2 regions of the Shewanella sp. SM69 genome follow, and region 1 is predicted to be linked to the other one. Evidence: predicted binding sites of a transcription regulator. Region 1 holds the regulator's gene; the other holds the start of a gene.

Evidence for each region. The regulator ArgR, encoded in region 1, controls arginine synthesis, uptake and breakdown. The targets are predictions, from matches to a motif close to ANTGAATANNTATTCANT.
Region 2: a site for ArgR is predicted at 3,788-3,805, ahead of argC (N-acetyl-gamma-glutamyl-phosphate reductase). Genes of this name have one in related genera too.

What each region holds. Positions count from the first base shown of each region.
Region 1 is NZ_JAKKRV010000004.1:260,312-268,415, forward strand. It holds gene ubiH (2-octaprenyl-6-methoxyphenyl hydroxylase) at 1-26, opposite strand, end outside; gene L5M37_RS08540 (UPF0149 family protein) at 206-781, opposite strand; gene L5M37_RS08545 (cell division protein ZapA) at 1,017-1,319, shown strand; RNA gene ssrS (6S RNA) at 1,437-1,617, shown strand; gene L5M37_RS08555 (5-formyltetrahydrofolate cyclo-ligase) at 1,627-2,325, shown strand; gene folM (dihydromonapterin reductase) at 2,550-3,296, opposite strand; gene L5M37_RS08565 (thiol-disulfide oxidoreductase DCC family protein) at 3,550-3,948, shown strand; gene mdh (malate dehydrogenase) at 4,051-4,986, opposite strand; gene argR (transcriptional regulator ArgR) at 5,281-5,751, shown strand; gene L5M37_RS08580 (NAD(P)-dependent oxidoreductase) at 5,899-6,531, opposite strand; gene L5M37_RS08585 (LysR family transcriptional regulator) at 6,638-7,540, shown strand; gene L5M37_RS08590 (Dyp-type peroxidase) at 7,614-8,104, opposite strand, start outside.
Region 2 is NZ_JAKKRV010000013.1:146,430-154,533, reverse strand. It holds gene L5M37_RS17195 (DUF1439 domain-containing protein) at 1-484, opposite strand, end outside; gene ppc (phosphoenolpyruvate carboxylase) at 484-3,153, opposite strand; gene argC (N-acetyl-gamma-glutamyl-phosphate reductase) at 4,040-5,020, shown strand; gene argB (acetylglutamate kinase) at 5,052-5,834, shown strand; gene L5M37_RS17175 (ornithine carbamoyltransferase) at 5,847-6,752, shown strand; gene L5M37_RS17170 (argininosuccinate synthase) at 6,813-8,051, shown strand.

The DNA.
Region 1 (8,104 bases):
GTATCCATGTGATTTGTGGCCGTCATGGGGATCTCATTCAAGCTTTGGCATAACACTAAGGCATGTAAACATAAAAGATGTAAACATCAATGCTATGCACTCAAAAACACCAGTGCTATGGACTCAAAGGCAGGTTTGCCCACCTTTGACATCTAATGAAGCCACTACTGTGTTAACTTATTGAACATTAAACAACTGCGGTAAATTAATGCACAACCGCAGTATCGTCAGCCTCGCCATGGGGAAGCTCAGGACCAAACTCCGAGTAACACATGATGGCTGCAATACGTACAAACTCGAGTAATTCAGTGTAAGCGGCTTCGGATTCTTCATCGTCGGCAACATCAAATTCCACTTGGGCAATTTCCGCCAAGTCTTTGATCACTTCACGTACTTCTGCCGAGGCTTGATTCAGTTTCGGCTGAATAATCGCCATGCCAGTCAAAAAACTCTGGGTCCACAGGGACAAGGCTTCAACACGTTGGCTGAGCGGCTCTTCTTCTTCTGGCAACAGCGGCATGAAACCAAATTCAAAATCCACTAAACGCGTCACTGAATCGTTAAACAAATCACACACTAATTGGTGCAACTGCGCTGGCAAAGGTTGACCATCGTTCATCAGGTCGAATAAAGGCTTGATCCAAGTGTCGCCAGTTTGCTCTACACCACCGCAGATTAAACCGACTAAAGCACCGTGAACTTCTACCGGATGCTGGCCGATTTCAGCCGCATCTAAGGCGAGTTTTAAGCTGTCGATACGTAACGAAGGAGGGGTTGCCATATCAGATCCCAATAAGATTTTTCCAGCAGCAATGCTAGCAGAGATAAAGACTTGAACCAATACTGAATCCCAATAATGGCGAAATCGGCCACGCCCTGATAAAAAACTATCCAACTGCTCACACAAACAGCAAACAAAACCGTCAAAGACCAATCCATTTGCGGCTTACCTTGCACTTTTAAGATCAGCCCTATATAGTCCGCCCTAAGAGGCTAACGAAAGGATCACCCGCGACATGAGTAACAGTGCTGTTGAAATTACCCTACTTGGGCGCACCTACTCTATCGCTTGCCCGAAAGGTCAAGAGGATGCCTTACGTACGGTAGCGTTAGGAGTTGAACAACAACTCAGTGCGTTAAAAACCCGAACCAATAGCCTAAGCCGTGAAGAAATTGCGATTATGGCGGCGCTGAATATTGGACACGAATTGTTCCAAGAAAAGCAAAAAAATAAGCACTACATGCAACAGATGGACGACAGGATCAGCTTGCTGCAGTCGACCCTCGAAAGTGCCTTAGTTGAGCGTTCAACTAAATAGATTTAAACTGTGCACCTTAGTGATTTAACACTCATTGAGTTAAACCAACTGACGCACAGTGAATGGCTAAACTGGCTTATTTAAATAAACCAATGCTTTAGCGATTCAATACCGTTTTGCTCCCTGGGATGCATGCCAACTGGTAATGTCCCTGTGCCGATAATTTTTATCTCAGGGTGAATGCTTTACTGACATTGTGCATGCTCGGCTTGTACCGAGAAGCCTTAGGAGGTAATCATTTACCCGCCTTGAACCTACGGTTCAAGGGCTACACCGGTAGCGGCATTCTGGGGAGCATCTTAATTCTATGTCTACATCTTCCAAACTTTCTCATTTGAATGCCAAAAGCGACACGGCGCACCTTGCCGTAGAAGTCGCTGATGTCGTAGATGTTGCAAGCTATGCGGCAAATATCGCACTCCATACAAAAGAAAGCCGCAATCTGTTACGCAAAACCATTCGCACCGCCCGTAAATCTCTCTCCGAAATAGAACAAACCCAAGCAAGTTTAAACGCCTGCCAGCGAATGCTCGATGCATTACAGGCCAACAAAGCGCAACATGTGGCGCTTTATTTAACTCACGATGGCGAACTCGCCACGCCGCCGCTGATCGCTGCGCTGTGGCTGTTGGGCATAAACACCTATCTACCTAGGTTGCATCCCTTCAATGCCGGACAATTGTTATTCCTGCATTACACGGCTGACACCCCCATGCAGGCAAATCAATTCGGCATCTTAGAACCTAAATTAGATGTGCGGGCCATTATCCCAGTGACTGAGCTAGATATCGTTATCACACCGTTAGTGGCTTTTGATTTAATGGGGAATCGCATGGGCATGGGCGGCGGCTATTACGATAGGACACTGGCGAACTGGCAGCTTAAGGGTAAACCTTTGCCTATGGGTTACGCCCACGACTGTCAGCAAGTGACGAGTTTACCCTGCGAGTATTGGGATGTGCCTTTACCCTTTATCATCACCCCAAGTCGCGTACTGACGTTTTGAAAAAGAAGGATCGAGAAACTAGAAGCTAGGGCGCGACGCTGCTAGAAAAAGCAGAGCGTCGCTCCATAACTGCTCCTGCACTCTTTCTATTAAAGAATTCTACCTCCTACATCTGACCACTATGGAGGGTGAAAATGTCATATTTGGTATGAAACAAAATAGATCATGCAGTCGTTCGCTCCTTCTAGAATCTAGAGCCATGCAGTGGCGTTCTAGAACCTTCTCTACCTTAAATGCCGGCCACCATCGACATTATGGCAACGACCGGTGACGTAGCGGCTATTCAGCAGATATTCCACTAAGTCGATAATTTCCTCATTCCCCGCCTCTTTCGGCAACAGCGCTTTGGCTAAGGTTTTTTGCTGATAGGCAGCATCATCACCCACATTAAATAGGATCATCGCTGGCGCAATCGAATTCACTTTGACCTCGGGCGCAAACTTGGCGGCAAAGGATAGCGTCATATTGTGCAGCGCAGCTTTACTGGCGGCATAGGCAATATGCTTCTGACTGCCCTTCTCTGCCACATAGTCAGTAATATGAATCACATCACTGCCGCCGATTTCATCGCCAGCACCCGCACGTAGCTGCGCCTCTAAGGCCAAGTTCAACTGATAGGGTACGCTCACATGCACTTGCATCATGCGCTGCAGCACTTGGCTCGGCGCAAAAGTGGTACTCTTTAAAGACTCATTCTTTGTAAGCACAGGATCAGGCAGCCAGTCCGAGGCATTGTGAATAATGGTGCGAACTTGAGGCTGTTGAGTTAACTCATCAATTAAGGATTGCACTTGGGCATCGTCATAAAAATCGCAGGGATACAGAGTCGCACCTAAGGCGTTCAGCTCATCAATGCTAGCGTAATGGCTGCGATAAGTACCAATCACGCGCTGACCTTGGGCGAGAAAATGTTTGGCTAAGGCGTAACCTATGCGTTTACCCACGCCTGTAATTATGATGGGAGATGTCATACCTATCCTTTTGAGTCGTTATTTGTCAGGCTTTACCTTGTTCACTTAAAAATCAGCAATCAAGTTAAACTGATTAATAACCAAGATGTTACTGCACTCATTTGAATTTAACCTAACAAAAAGCCAAATGAGGGGCTGATCAGTTCTACAATCGCTTCGATCTAAAACCCTTTCTTCTGCGTATAGGGTAGAAGAAAACCAAGCTTGAGTACTCACTTCAAGTATTGTGATCAAGTCATCAGAGGTAATACCGATGGAACTGCGGATTTTTTACGATGGGAATTGTCCATTATGTAGCGCCGAAATGCGTCAACTGAAAGCGCGCGATCCGAAGAACTTGATTGCGCTTGAGGATTTAAATGCGCCAGACTTTAGTGAGCGCTTCAGCCATATCAATAAAGACTACGCCAATACGATTCTACATGGCGAAACCGCAACGGGCGAAGTGTTACTCGGGTTAGATGTCACTTGTAAAGCGTGGGCACTGACAGGGACGCGCGCCTGGATCCAACTGTTACGCCTGCCCGTGATTAAAACTGTGGCCGATTGGTGCTATCTCAGATTCGCAAAACACAGATACCGCATCTCCTATTTACTGACGGGCAAAGCCCGCTGCGATGATAACTGCCAAATTCCCACTAAGCGCCGCTGATCGACTGAATTCGCTTGGTAAAATGTAAAACCCAGGCATAAAAAAACGGAGCTCATGGCTCCGTTTTTAATTCGGCATAATCTAAAAAGATTATCCGAAATATTATTTAACGAAATCAACGCCTAGTTTGATATCGCCTTTCAGCGTATCTAACATAGAATCACGAGCGTTAGCTTCGAATGCACTCACTTCACCGTAAGGCAGTACTTTTTCAATACCGTTTTTGCCTAACAGCACAGGTTGTGCGAAGAATTCAGCATGCTCGCTGCCGCCGTCAACATAGGCGCATTCAACGATGTTAGCTTCGCCTTGCAGACCACGAACCAGAGACAGACCGAAACGGCAAGCCGCTTGACCCATAGACAGAGTCGCGCTTCCGCCACCGGCTTTAGCTTCAACCACTTCTGTACCCGCGTTTTGGATGCGAGTCGTCAGACTTGCCACTTCTTCGTCAGTGAAAGTCGCGCCTTCAACTTGAGACAGTAATGGCAGAATGGTCACGCCGCTGTGGCCGCCGATCACATTGACTTTAACGTCAGCAACGTTCAGGCCTTTTAATTCGGCGATGAAAGTTTCAGAGCGGATCACGTCTAGAGTCGTGATACCGAACAGACGGTTTTTATCATAAACACCCGCTTTTTTCATCACTTCTGCAGCGATAGCTACAGTCGTGTTGACTGGGTTAGTGATAATGCCAACCAAAGCCGTAGGGCAAGTTGCCGCTACTTTTTCGATCAGGTTGCGAACGATACCCGCATTAATATTGAACAGATCTGAACGATCCATACCAGGCTTACGTGCAACACCAGCAGAAATTAGAACAACGTCAGCACCCACTAGGGCAGGCGTTGGATCTTCACCAGCAAAACCTTTGATTTCAACAGCAGTTGGAATGTGGCTCAAGTCAACCGCAACACCCGGAGTTACCGGTGCGATATCATATAGAGACAATTGTGAACCCGCAGGCAATTGAGTTTTTAACAGTAGGGCAAGAGCCTGGCCGATACCACCAGCAGCACCAAGTACAGCAACTTTCATAGTTATCTCCGTTATTTCTCGGATATGTGTGACATGGATCTAATTTGCGTTGGCGTCACATTACTGGAATGTCACAACAATTTCAATTATCCCTTAGTCGTGGGACAAAAGAATTCCGGAATAACGTAGAAGCAATGTAGAACAATTACTCAAATTGGTATTTTTGAGCACACCACAAACGCTTAACCACAGTGACTTAGTGAATTTTTATTCAACCAATCTGGTTATTTGTTGACAATTTTTCTAAAAATATTCAAAATGGGCCTGTTTTTTTGAATAACGAATAATAATATTATGCAAACGACCAAGAATCAGGATGACCTTGTTAGAATTTTTAAGTCGATTTTAAAAGAAGAGCGCTTTGGCTCTCAGAGTGAAATCGTCACCGCCTTGCAAGCTGAAGGCTTTGGTAATATTAACCAATCAAAAGTGTCACGCATGCTCAGCAAGTTCGGCGCAGTGCGGACTCGCAACGCTAAGCAAGAGATGGTGTATTGCTTACCAGCCGAATTAGGCGTACCCACCGCGGGTAGCCCACTGAAGAATTTGGTACTCGACGTCGATCACAACCAAGCTATGATCGTCGTGCGAACTAGCCCAGGTGCCGCGCAGCTTATTGCCCGTTTATTGGATTCTATTGGTAAACCAGAAGGCATTTTGGGTACGATTGCCGGTGACGACACTATCTTCATTTGCCCATCGAGCATCCAAGATATCGCCGATACCTTAGAAACCATCAAATCTTTATTCAATTACGCAGAATAAAAAAACAGGTCAGTGAGCTGACCTGTTCTATTTTATCTGTACATTTTGAAGTGCAATATAGCGCTGGTTATTTGGCCATTGTCCCGATTACGTTACACATTCCAGCACAATATCTAACTCACAATATCTAACTCAACTATAACGATATCAGTAAGCCACACTGATGCGCTGGTTTGGGTGAGCGCCCTTTTCGGCTTCATCTACCATGGCTTTTGCGTAATCTGTAACAGAAATGCGGCTGCGACCATTGGCATCGGTAAAGAAGCTGTCGCCACCAAGACGGTACGGGCCTTCACTCTCACCGGGATAAATTTCAGCGGCTGGGCTCACAAAGGTCCAATTGATTGCAGTTTGCGCCGCACGGAATACCTGCAAAGCTTCACCCTGAGCTAACGCCTCATCTTTATATGCTGCAGGGAAATCTGGGCTAGAGACCAGCGCCACACCCGGCGCCACTTCTAAACTCCCAGCACCACCGACCCACAATAAACGTGGCACGTTAGCGTTAGGCAGCACATCCAGTAAATGCTGAACCGTACTCGCCACTAGACCATGATTTTGTTGGGCGCGGCCACCAACGGCGGCAATCACGACATCTACGCCAGCAAAGGTATCGGCGACCAATGGCTGCTCTAAATCCACGGCACGTACTGCCACGTCAGCCACGGATAACTTGCTTGGATCACGCACTAATGCTGTCACTTGATGTCCACGACTCTGTGCTTCTTTTAAAATTGCACCACCAATCCAACCCGTTGCACCTAAAATTGCGATTTTCATTTCATTGTCCCACTCAGATGATTTACATTGGATCCAGTTTACTTGCAGTTTTTCACCTAATAAACATCAATAATTGAGCATGATTGTTTCAATATAGGATACTAATGTGGATAAAATTGCCGCAATACGCAGTTTCGTCGAAGTCGCAAACTGTGGCAGCTTTACCAAAGCTGCCGAACATTTAGACCTCAGCCGCCTGCAGGTTTCCCGTCATATTCAAGAAGTGGAGCAGTGGTTGAGTTTACGCTTATTACACCGCACCACGCGCAGCGCCAGCTTGACTTTGCAGGGTGAGGAAGCGCTACAATTTTGCCAGCGGATCTTAAGTGAAGTTGCGGCCATGGAGAGCCGTGCCCACAGCCATAACAGTGAACTGGTAGGCAGTATTCGTATCGCTACGCCTATTGGCCTAGGGCAGCACAGTCTGTTTGATGTCGTCGATCGCTTTATTAAAATTCATCCTAAGGTCAACATTCAACTGGTGATGTCGGACAGTTTTGCGCAATTGGTAGATGAGCGAGTCGACGTGGCGCTACGTTATACCGAGCAACCCGATGAGAATCTCATAGCTCGGCGTTTGATGACCATAGATGCGGTACTTTGCGCGGCGCCGAGCTATCTTGATAGCGCAACGCCACTCCTCGAACCCATTGATCTGCTCGCCCACAACTGCCTCATACACTCAGCGCAACAAAACTGGCCTTTTCTAAAAGAACTGCAAGCTGAGCACGTCAAAGTTACAGGGAATCTTAGGGCTAACGATATGGGAGTGTTGGTCAGTGCGGCGCTACGTGGACATGGCATAGTGCGTTTACCCTGTGACTTAGCTAACCAGTACCTTGCCAGTGGTCAGCTCAAAGAAGTCCTACCCGAATTTACGACACCAGGCCAAACCCTGTGGGCGGTATATTTGTCCCGCAGTTATCAGCAAAATCTAGTGCGCGCCTTTATCGATTTCACCGCCCTGCAATGGCAGCTCGATATCAAAAAATGGGTTCCCGCGCATTAGTATAAAAAAACGCACTTAGGCGTTAGCTTAAGTGCGTCTCGATTGATACTAATTCGGCTTGATTATAGAAAGCTTATTCGTCGAACTGCAGCATAAAATCCAGTGCGGGGGCAAAGAAAGATGAACCTGTCATCGCCTTAGTAAAATGCATCAAGTGATCATGATTGCCTTCGCCATCACCAAACATCATGCTATGCAGCATCTTTTCAAAATGTTCTGGCGTGCGGCAGTTAGAGATAAACATTAATCCCTGCTCCTTCAGCGAACCATAGGGCATACTCTGACGCAGGATCTCCATTGACTTACCATCGGCATCTTTAAGATTAACGCGCTTGATATGGCTGGTCAGTGGCTTATCTTCAGATTCATACTCGATATTATCTTGCTTAGTACGGCCGATAATATCTTCTTGTTTTTTAACTGGTAACCTATGCCACTTACTTAAGTTATGGGCATATTTTTGCACATGAATATAGCTGCCACCCTTAAACTCAGGATCCTCATCACCCACAAGTGCCACTTCCTGGCGGTGGCGCCCCTTAGGGTTTTCGGTACCATCGACAA
Region 2 (8,104 bases), on a different contig from region 1:
CCATCAGTGCTTGGTTACTGTCCTTGGTATCTAGTACATACACAGGCTGGTTTTCTAAGAATTGCCTTAGATAACCCATCACCTGCGGCGTGGCACTGCTAATCGCTTTTTCAATATCCTTGGGCGTTGACTCCACTTTGACTAATTCGAGTTGGCGCAGATAGACACTGTGCGTTGCGCTGTCATACCAAGGCTTGGCTTCGAAAGTCGTAGTGAGTTTGGCACTCAATGGAAAGATCGGATTCTTAATTGATACTTGAGTTGCGGCACTTACGCTCATAGTGTCAGGTTTTGCACCTAGCTTGACACTGATGTCGTTAATGCGTACTTCTGCGCCAACTAATTGATTGCCTTGTTTAATCTCAAAATGGATCTCTTTACTGAGGTACTGCTCCATTTCATGCTCGCTGATACTGTACTGCGAGACGCAGCCGCCAAGCAGTACAGTCAGTCCCAAGCAAATCGTGCGGGAAAGTTTTTTCATTAACCAGTGTTTCTCATACCCGCTGCCACACCTGCAATGGTCAGCATTAGCGCTAACTGTACATGTTCAGACGCAGGAGTTTCGGTTGTTTCCTTACGTGTCCGCGCTAATAGCTCGGTTTGTAAGAAGTTTAATGGATCGATATACGGATTTCGCAGTTTAACTGATTCGCGATTCCACGGTGTATGCGCCATTAAACTATCCGATTTTGTCAGCTCAAGCACGACTTTAATGCCCAGATCTAAGCGTTGGCGCAAGGTTTCGCCTAAGTGATGCAAGTCCTTAGGTACTAAACAGGTTTCGTAGTAGCGTGCCAAATTAGGTTCCGCCTTGGCGTAGACCATTTCCAGCATTGAAATGCGAGTGCTGAAGAAAGGCCATTCCCGCTCCATATCTTGCAGTAAGCCCATCTCACCACGTTCACTGGCGGCTTGTAGTGCTTCACCTGCGCCGAGCCATGCGGGTAACATCAAACGGTTTTGCGACCAAGCAAAAATCCATGGAATGGCTCGCAGACTTTCGATCCCACCATCGACACGACGTTTGGCAGGACGGCTGCCGAGTGGCAGTTTTCCTAATTCCACTTCTGGCGTTGCCGCGCGGAAATAAGCCACAAAATCAGGTTCATCACGCACTATACCACGGTAAGCACCCACTGATTCTTCAGCGATACGTTGCATGCAATTGCGCCATTCTTGCTTCGGCTCTGGCGGTGGTAATAGGGTTGCTTCCAATACGGCCGAGGTATACAGGGCCAAGCTTTGAACCGCGAGTTTTGGCAAGCCAAACTTGAAGCGGATCATTTCGCCCTGCTCAGTCACACGAATGCGGCCATCTACTGAACCTGGTGGTTGCGATAGGATTGCTTTGTGTGCAGGACCCCCCCCGCGACCAATGCTGCCACCACGGCCATGGAATAGCGTAAGCTTGACGCCTGCTTGTTTACAGACCGCCACTAACTGCTCTTGGGCGTAATACTGAGCCCAAGCCGCCGCCATGACACCAGCATCTTTGGCAGAGTCAGAGTAACCAATCATGACCTCTTGCATGCCTTTGGTATAGCCACGATACCAGTCGATATCGAGCAAATCGGTAATACAGGCCGCGGCGTTGTTTAAGTCACTTAAGGTTTCAAACAGCGGTACCACACGCATTGGGTGCGAACAGCCCGTTTCTTTGAGTAGCAGTAAAACCGTTAAGACATCTGATGGTTTACCCGCCATCGAAATCACATAGGATCCGAGAGCTTTAGCCGGATGTTGAGCAATCAAACGACAGGTATTAAGCACTTCGGCCACATCGGCCGAGGGGTGCCAGTTACTTGGGATCAGTGGCCGACGGTTGCTGAGTTCGCGTAATAGGAAGGCTTGTTTCTCGGTTTCATCCCAATGATTGAAATCACCCATGCCGAGATAGCGGGTTAACTCGGCGAGCACATCGCTGTGACGGCTGGCGTCTTGGCGAATGTCGAGCCTGAGCATATGAATGCCAAAACAGGCGAGACGGCGGAGAATGTCGAGCAATAAACCGTTGGCAATTAAGCGCATACCGCAGTCGGTTAAACTCTTATAGAGCATTTCTAGCGGCGCTTTGAGATCGCTTTCTTGCCAAATCAGGCTCGACTTATCGATTTCAGGATTGTGGCCTTCGATGCGCGCATTTAAATAATCTATGGTATCGCGCAGTCTTTGACGAAGTGAGCGCAACACGTGGCGGTAAGGTTCGCAGCTGTTATTGGTATAAGCCTTTAACTCATCATTAGCTTCTTCCATCGACAGTTCACCGACCAGCAGCACGATATCTTTTAAGAATAATCTGGCGGCAGCATGGCGGTTACGGTCGAGCACCTCTTGGGTGACTTTTGCGGTAACAAACGGGTTGCCATCGCGATCGCCGCCCATCCAGCTTGAAAAGCGCACTGGCGCGATATCAATCGGTAATTGCTGCCCTGTGCGTTGCTGCACTCGGTCGTTAAGTTGTCTTAAGAAGTCAGGCACCGCATGCCAGAGTGACTCTTCAATGGTGGATAATCCCCAGCGGGCTTCATCCACTGGAGTGGGGCGCTCGCGGCGGATCTCATTGGTGTGCCATATTTGCGCGATTAATTGGCGCAGGCGCAGATTGATCTGTTGACGTTCTCTATCCGACAGTTGGTCGTTTTCTTGCTCTGTTAAGCAGTCGACAATGGCGGCGTATTTTTGGATCAGGGTGCGACGGGAAATTTCAGTGGGGTGCGCTGTTAGCACCAGATCGATATCCAGTGTTTTTAGACAGTCGAGCATTTTAGCTTGGTCGACACGACCATTGAGCATGCGTCCTAGGAGTTGTTCCACCGGGTCTGGCACGCAGACAAGTTCGTCGCAATTACGGCTAATAGTATGAAATTGCTCAGATAAGTTAGCTAAATTAAGAAATTGGTTAAAAGCTTTTGCAAAAGGGACTAATTCTTCGTCTGGCAAAGCTGTCAGTAACTCGAGCATTTGCTCTCTGGCGGCTTGATCGCCTCGGCGTGAGTCTTTGGCAAGCTTACGGATCTGTTCAACCTTCTCAAGAAAAGAGTCCCCAAGATGGGTACGCATAGTATCGCCAAGGATTTGGCCTAACATACTCACGTTCGATCTTAATGACGCATACATATCTGTCATATTGTCTGCCATGGTTACTGACATAGTTACTCCGAATAGAAAAACATGAAAATTCCGCTGTGCATATACCCAAACAACCTGAAGATGCAGGATTTAGCGGGAGTTTAACGCACTTTAGGCAAGGCATTTATTTGCAGGCCTAGCGGGCTAAGTTAAAAATAACCAACGCAGCATAAAGTGCGTTAAAACCCGCCGGGACGGAGCACCTAGGGCACTCCACTTCCGTGTTGCATCAATTTAAAAGGTGGCCGACATTCTTTCATTGATGCGCCTTGAATCGAAGCACCCTAGGCGCTCTGAAACTCGTATCTTCAGGTAGCTTGGGTATATAGCCCGTTAGCACAATACCTATCACTTGGGGCTATGGTCAACAGCAGAACTTATAACTTATACGACTGGCTTATCCGATATGCAACCAATCACGGTATTTGATGAAGAATATTCAATAGAAATGCGAAGTCACGCAATATTTTTTGATGATTAGTGCAAGTGAATATGAAGTGCATCATTTTATGCTTTGCAGACATGTATCTTAGCTGTTAATGAAAAGGACTGATTTTGACTCATGTTGACCCTGGATAACTGTGTTATTAACGAGTTAGCTGAATGGGAGGCGTGTCTTCGATATCCCAGTTTGAGCTTAAAAGATGAAATAAATTAAAAATATATATTCACATATATTGCATAAGTAGATCTTTGTGGTAGTCTAGCCATCAGTTGAGATGAGTCACCCCCTGTGACCTGTAGAGTGAATATCATGATGCACAGTATTAGCCTGACAGTGAATAAAATAACAACCTATTACGATTTCCTGCGACGATAGTCTTGTCATCATAGATATGCGCGGTTGCGTGTAAGCTATTCATCTACTCTTTAAGTTTCTTTGATTCGGTTAAATAAGACAAAAAACATGAAAAATATCGCCATTATTGGTGCCAGTGGTTACACAGGCGCGCAACTGACCGCTTTAATCCATGCAGAAGCAGAACTGACGATTCAGGGGTTGTATGTTTCTGAAAACAGTTTAGATAAAGGTAAACCTTTAGCGGATTTGTATCCTAGCTATAGCCATATCGCATTAACGCTGTCGCCATTGTCCGATGAAGCTAAGGTAAAAATCGTTGCCGAAGCCGATGCCGTGGTGTTAGCGACTGAGCACTCGGTGAGCCTGCATTTAGCGGCTTGGTTTTATAGCCAAGGGTTAGCGGTATTCGATTTAAGCGGTGCTTATCGTTTTAGCGATGTGGCGCAATATCCGAAGTGGTATGGCTTTGAGCATGAATATCCTGAAGTTTTAGCCAAAGCCGTGTATGGCCTTGCCGAATGGAATGCTAAAGAAATCGCTGCGACTAAGATGATTGCCGTGCCAGGTTGTTACCCGACCGCATCATTGACAGCGTTAAAACCGCTAGCGAGTTTACTGACATCGGCTTATCCGGTGATCAATGCCGTGAGCGGCGTAACAGGTGCGGGCCGTAAAGCGCAGTTACACACCAGTTTTTGTGAAGTGAGCCTGACACCTTACGGCGTATTAGGCCACAGGCATCAACCCGAGATCGCCACTCAGCTTGGCCAAGAAGTGATATTTACCCCGCACCTTGGTAACTTTAAGCGTGGCATTTTAGCGACCATTACCGTGCAGCTAAAACCAGGCACTACGACTGCCGATGTGGCCGCGGCCTATAGTGTGTATGACAAGGCGCCATTGGTAACTGTAAAGCACAATCAGTTCCCGAAAGTGGACGATGTGGTGCTGACACCCAACTGCCATTTAGGTTGGAAGTTTGATGAGAATAGCGGTTACTTAGTGGTAGCCAGTGCCATCGATAACTTGATGAAAGGTGCTGCCAGCCAAGCGCTGCAATGCATAAAGATTCATTTTAACCTTTAATTGTTCATCCTTATTTAAGAGAGTCGTCAAGATGTCTACAAACAACTCAGTATTAGTGCTTAAAGTGGGCGGCGCGCTGCTGCAATGTGAAATGGGGATGGCGCGATTGATGGATACGGCTGCGGCTATGTTAGCCAATGGTCAGCAAGTGTTGATGGTACATGGCGGCGGCTGTCTGGTGGATGAGCAGTTAGCGGCTAATGGTATGGAGACCGTCAAGTTAGAAGGTTTACGTGTGACTCCGTCAGAGCAAATGCCGATTATTGCCGGCGCACTTGCTGGCACTTCGAACAAAATCCTTCAAGGCGCAGCGACTAAGGCTGGCATTGTGAGTGTGGGTATGAGTCTTGCCGATGGCAATACTGTTTCGGCTAAGATTAAAGATGAGCGTTTAGGCCTTGTTGGCGAAGTCACGCCAAACGATGGCACTTATCTTAAGTTTATCCTCGAGCAAGGTTGGATGCCGATTTGTAGCTCTATCGCCATGATGGACGATGGTCAAATGCTTAACGTCAATGCTGACCAAGCGGCGACGGCCTTAGCTAAATTAGTGGGCGGCAAGTTAGTGCTGCTGTCGGATGTTTCTGGGGTGCTCGATGGTAAAGGCCAGCTCATCCATAGTTTAAATGGCAAGCAGATAGCAGACCTTGTTAAGCAAGGTGTGATCGAAAAGGGAATGAAGGTCAAAGTTGAAGCTGCGCTCGAAGTAGCACAGTGGATGGGGCAGGCGGTACAAGTTGCCTCGTGGCGTGATGCAAGCCAATTAATCGCATTAGCAAAAGGTGAAGCCGTAGGAACACAAATCCAACCATAAGTGGAGTAGGTTATGAAGCATTTACTATCGATAAAAGACTTAACCCAGCAGCAGTTACAGGATCTAATTGCCTTGGCAAAAACGATCAAAGCCAATCCGGCTGAGTATCGTCATACGCTGGATGGCAAGAGTGTGGTGATGTTATTTGAAAAGCCCTCACTCAGAACACGCGTTAGCTTTGATATCGGTATTAATAAGCTCGGTGGCCACTGTTTATACCTAGACCAGCAAAATGGTGAACTGGGAAAACGGGAATCGGTTGCTGACTTTGCTTCTAACCTGTCATGTTGGGCCGACGCAATTGTGGCGAGAACCTATTCACACACCACTATCGAACAATTAGCCGAGTTCGGCTCTGTGCCCGTGATCAATGCGCTGTCGGATCTTTATCATCCTTGCCAAGCCTTAGCTGACTTTTTAACACTGGCAGAGCAGTTTGAGGATGTCAGTAAAGCTAAATTAGCTTATGTTGGTGATGGTAATAATGTCACTCACTCGCTGATGTACTGTGCGGCTATTCTCGGTGCCACCATGACAGTGATCTGCCCTGCGGGTCACTTTCCTGATGGCTACGTAGTGGCAGAAGTGCAAGAGCTCGCCAAACGATATGGCGGCAAGATAGTGCTGACTTCAGATATCGATGCGATTGAAGGTCACGACGCTATTTATACTGATACTTGGATTTCAATGGGCGATCCAACGCCTTTGTCGGATATCAAAGCGAAGTTTGCACCATACCAAGTAAACAAAGCTCTGATGGCGAAAGCGGGCGCTAACTTTTTTATGCATTGTTTGCCCGCCCACCGTGGTGTAGAAGTAACAGATGAAGTGATGGACGGTGCAGGATCCTTAATTCTGCAACAAGCCGAAAATCGGATGCATGCCCAAAATGCGGTACTGGTAACCTTATTTAGTTAAATTAACCCTGTTTAGCAGCCTGTTTTCTCCTAGGTGAGAAACGAGTCATAGGAATTTAAGATGTCTATCGAGATAAAAAATACTGGCGTGAAAAAAGTGGTTTTAGCCTATTCAGGTGGTCTAGATACCTCGGCCATTATTCCTTGGTTAAAAGAAAACTACGATAACTGTGAAATCATCGCATTTTGCGCCGACGTTGGCCAAGGCGAAGAAGAGCTGGTTGGCTTGACTGAAAAAGCCTTAGCTTCAGGTGCTTCTGAATGTCATATCGTCGATCTAAAAGAAGAATTCGTTAAAGACTATATCTACCCAACGATTGCGAGCGGTGCGATTTACGAAGGCACTTATTTACTGGGTACGTCAATGGCGCGTCCTATCATTGCTAAAGCGCAGGTTGAAGTGGCTCGTAAAGTGGGCGCCGATGCTCTGTGCCACGGTTGTACCGGCAAAGGTAACGACCAAGTTCGTTTCGAAGGTTGCTTCGCCGCATTAGCACCTGATTTAAAAGTGATTGCACCATGGCGTGAATGGACTATGCAGAGCCGTGAAGATCTGCTGGCCTATTTAGCTGAACGTGACATCAAGACGTCAGCGTCAGCGACTAAAATCTATAGCCGTGATGCCAACGCTTTCCATATTTCCCATGAAGGTGGTGAGTTAGAAGATCCATGGAACGAGCCAAGCAAAGGCGTATGGACACTGACTGCCGATCCTGAAGATGCACCGAACAAGCCTGAATATGTGTCGCTAGAAGTAGAACATGGCCGTATTACTAAAGTGAATGGTGAAGCCCTAACGCCTTATGCTGCACTGATGACATTAAACGCGATTGCTGCGCCACACGGTGTGGGTCGTATCGACATCACTGAAAACCGTTTAGTCGGCATGAAGTCTCGTGGCTGTTATGAAACACCCGGCGGCACTGTGATGTTCGCAGCACTACGTGCGATTGAAGAGCTTGTACTCGACAAGACTAGCCGTAACTGGCGTGAGCAAGTTGCCGCACAAATGGCGCATTTAGTGTATGACGGCCGCTGGTTCACGCCACTGTGTAAGTCACTGTTGGCAGCATCTGAGTCATTGGCTGAGTCAGTGAACGGTGAAGTCGTGGTTAAACTCTACAAAGGCCAAGCGACGGCGGTGAAGAAGCGTTCACCTAACAGCTTGTACTCTGAAGCGTTTGCCACCTTCGGTGAAGATCAAGTGTACGATCAAAAACATGCAGAAGGCTTTATCCGCCTGTACTCATTAGCGAGCCGCATCCGCGCACTCAACGCTAATGATGTAAAGTCTAAGTAATAGGTCGTTTAAAAGGGCGCCTAGCGCCCTTTTTTGTTTTTAGGTTTTGATTT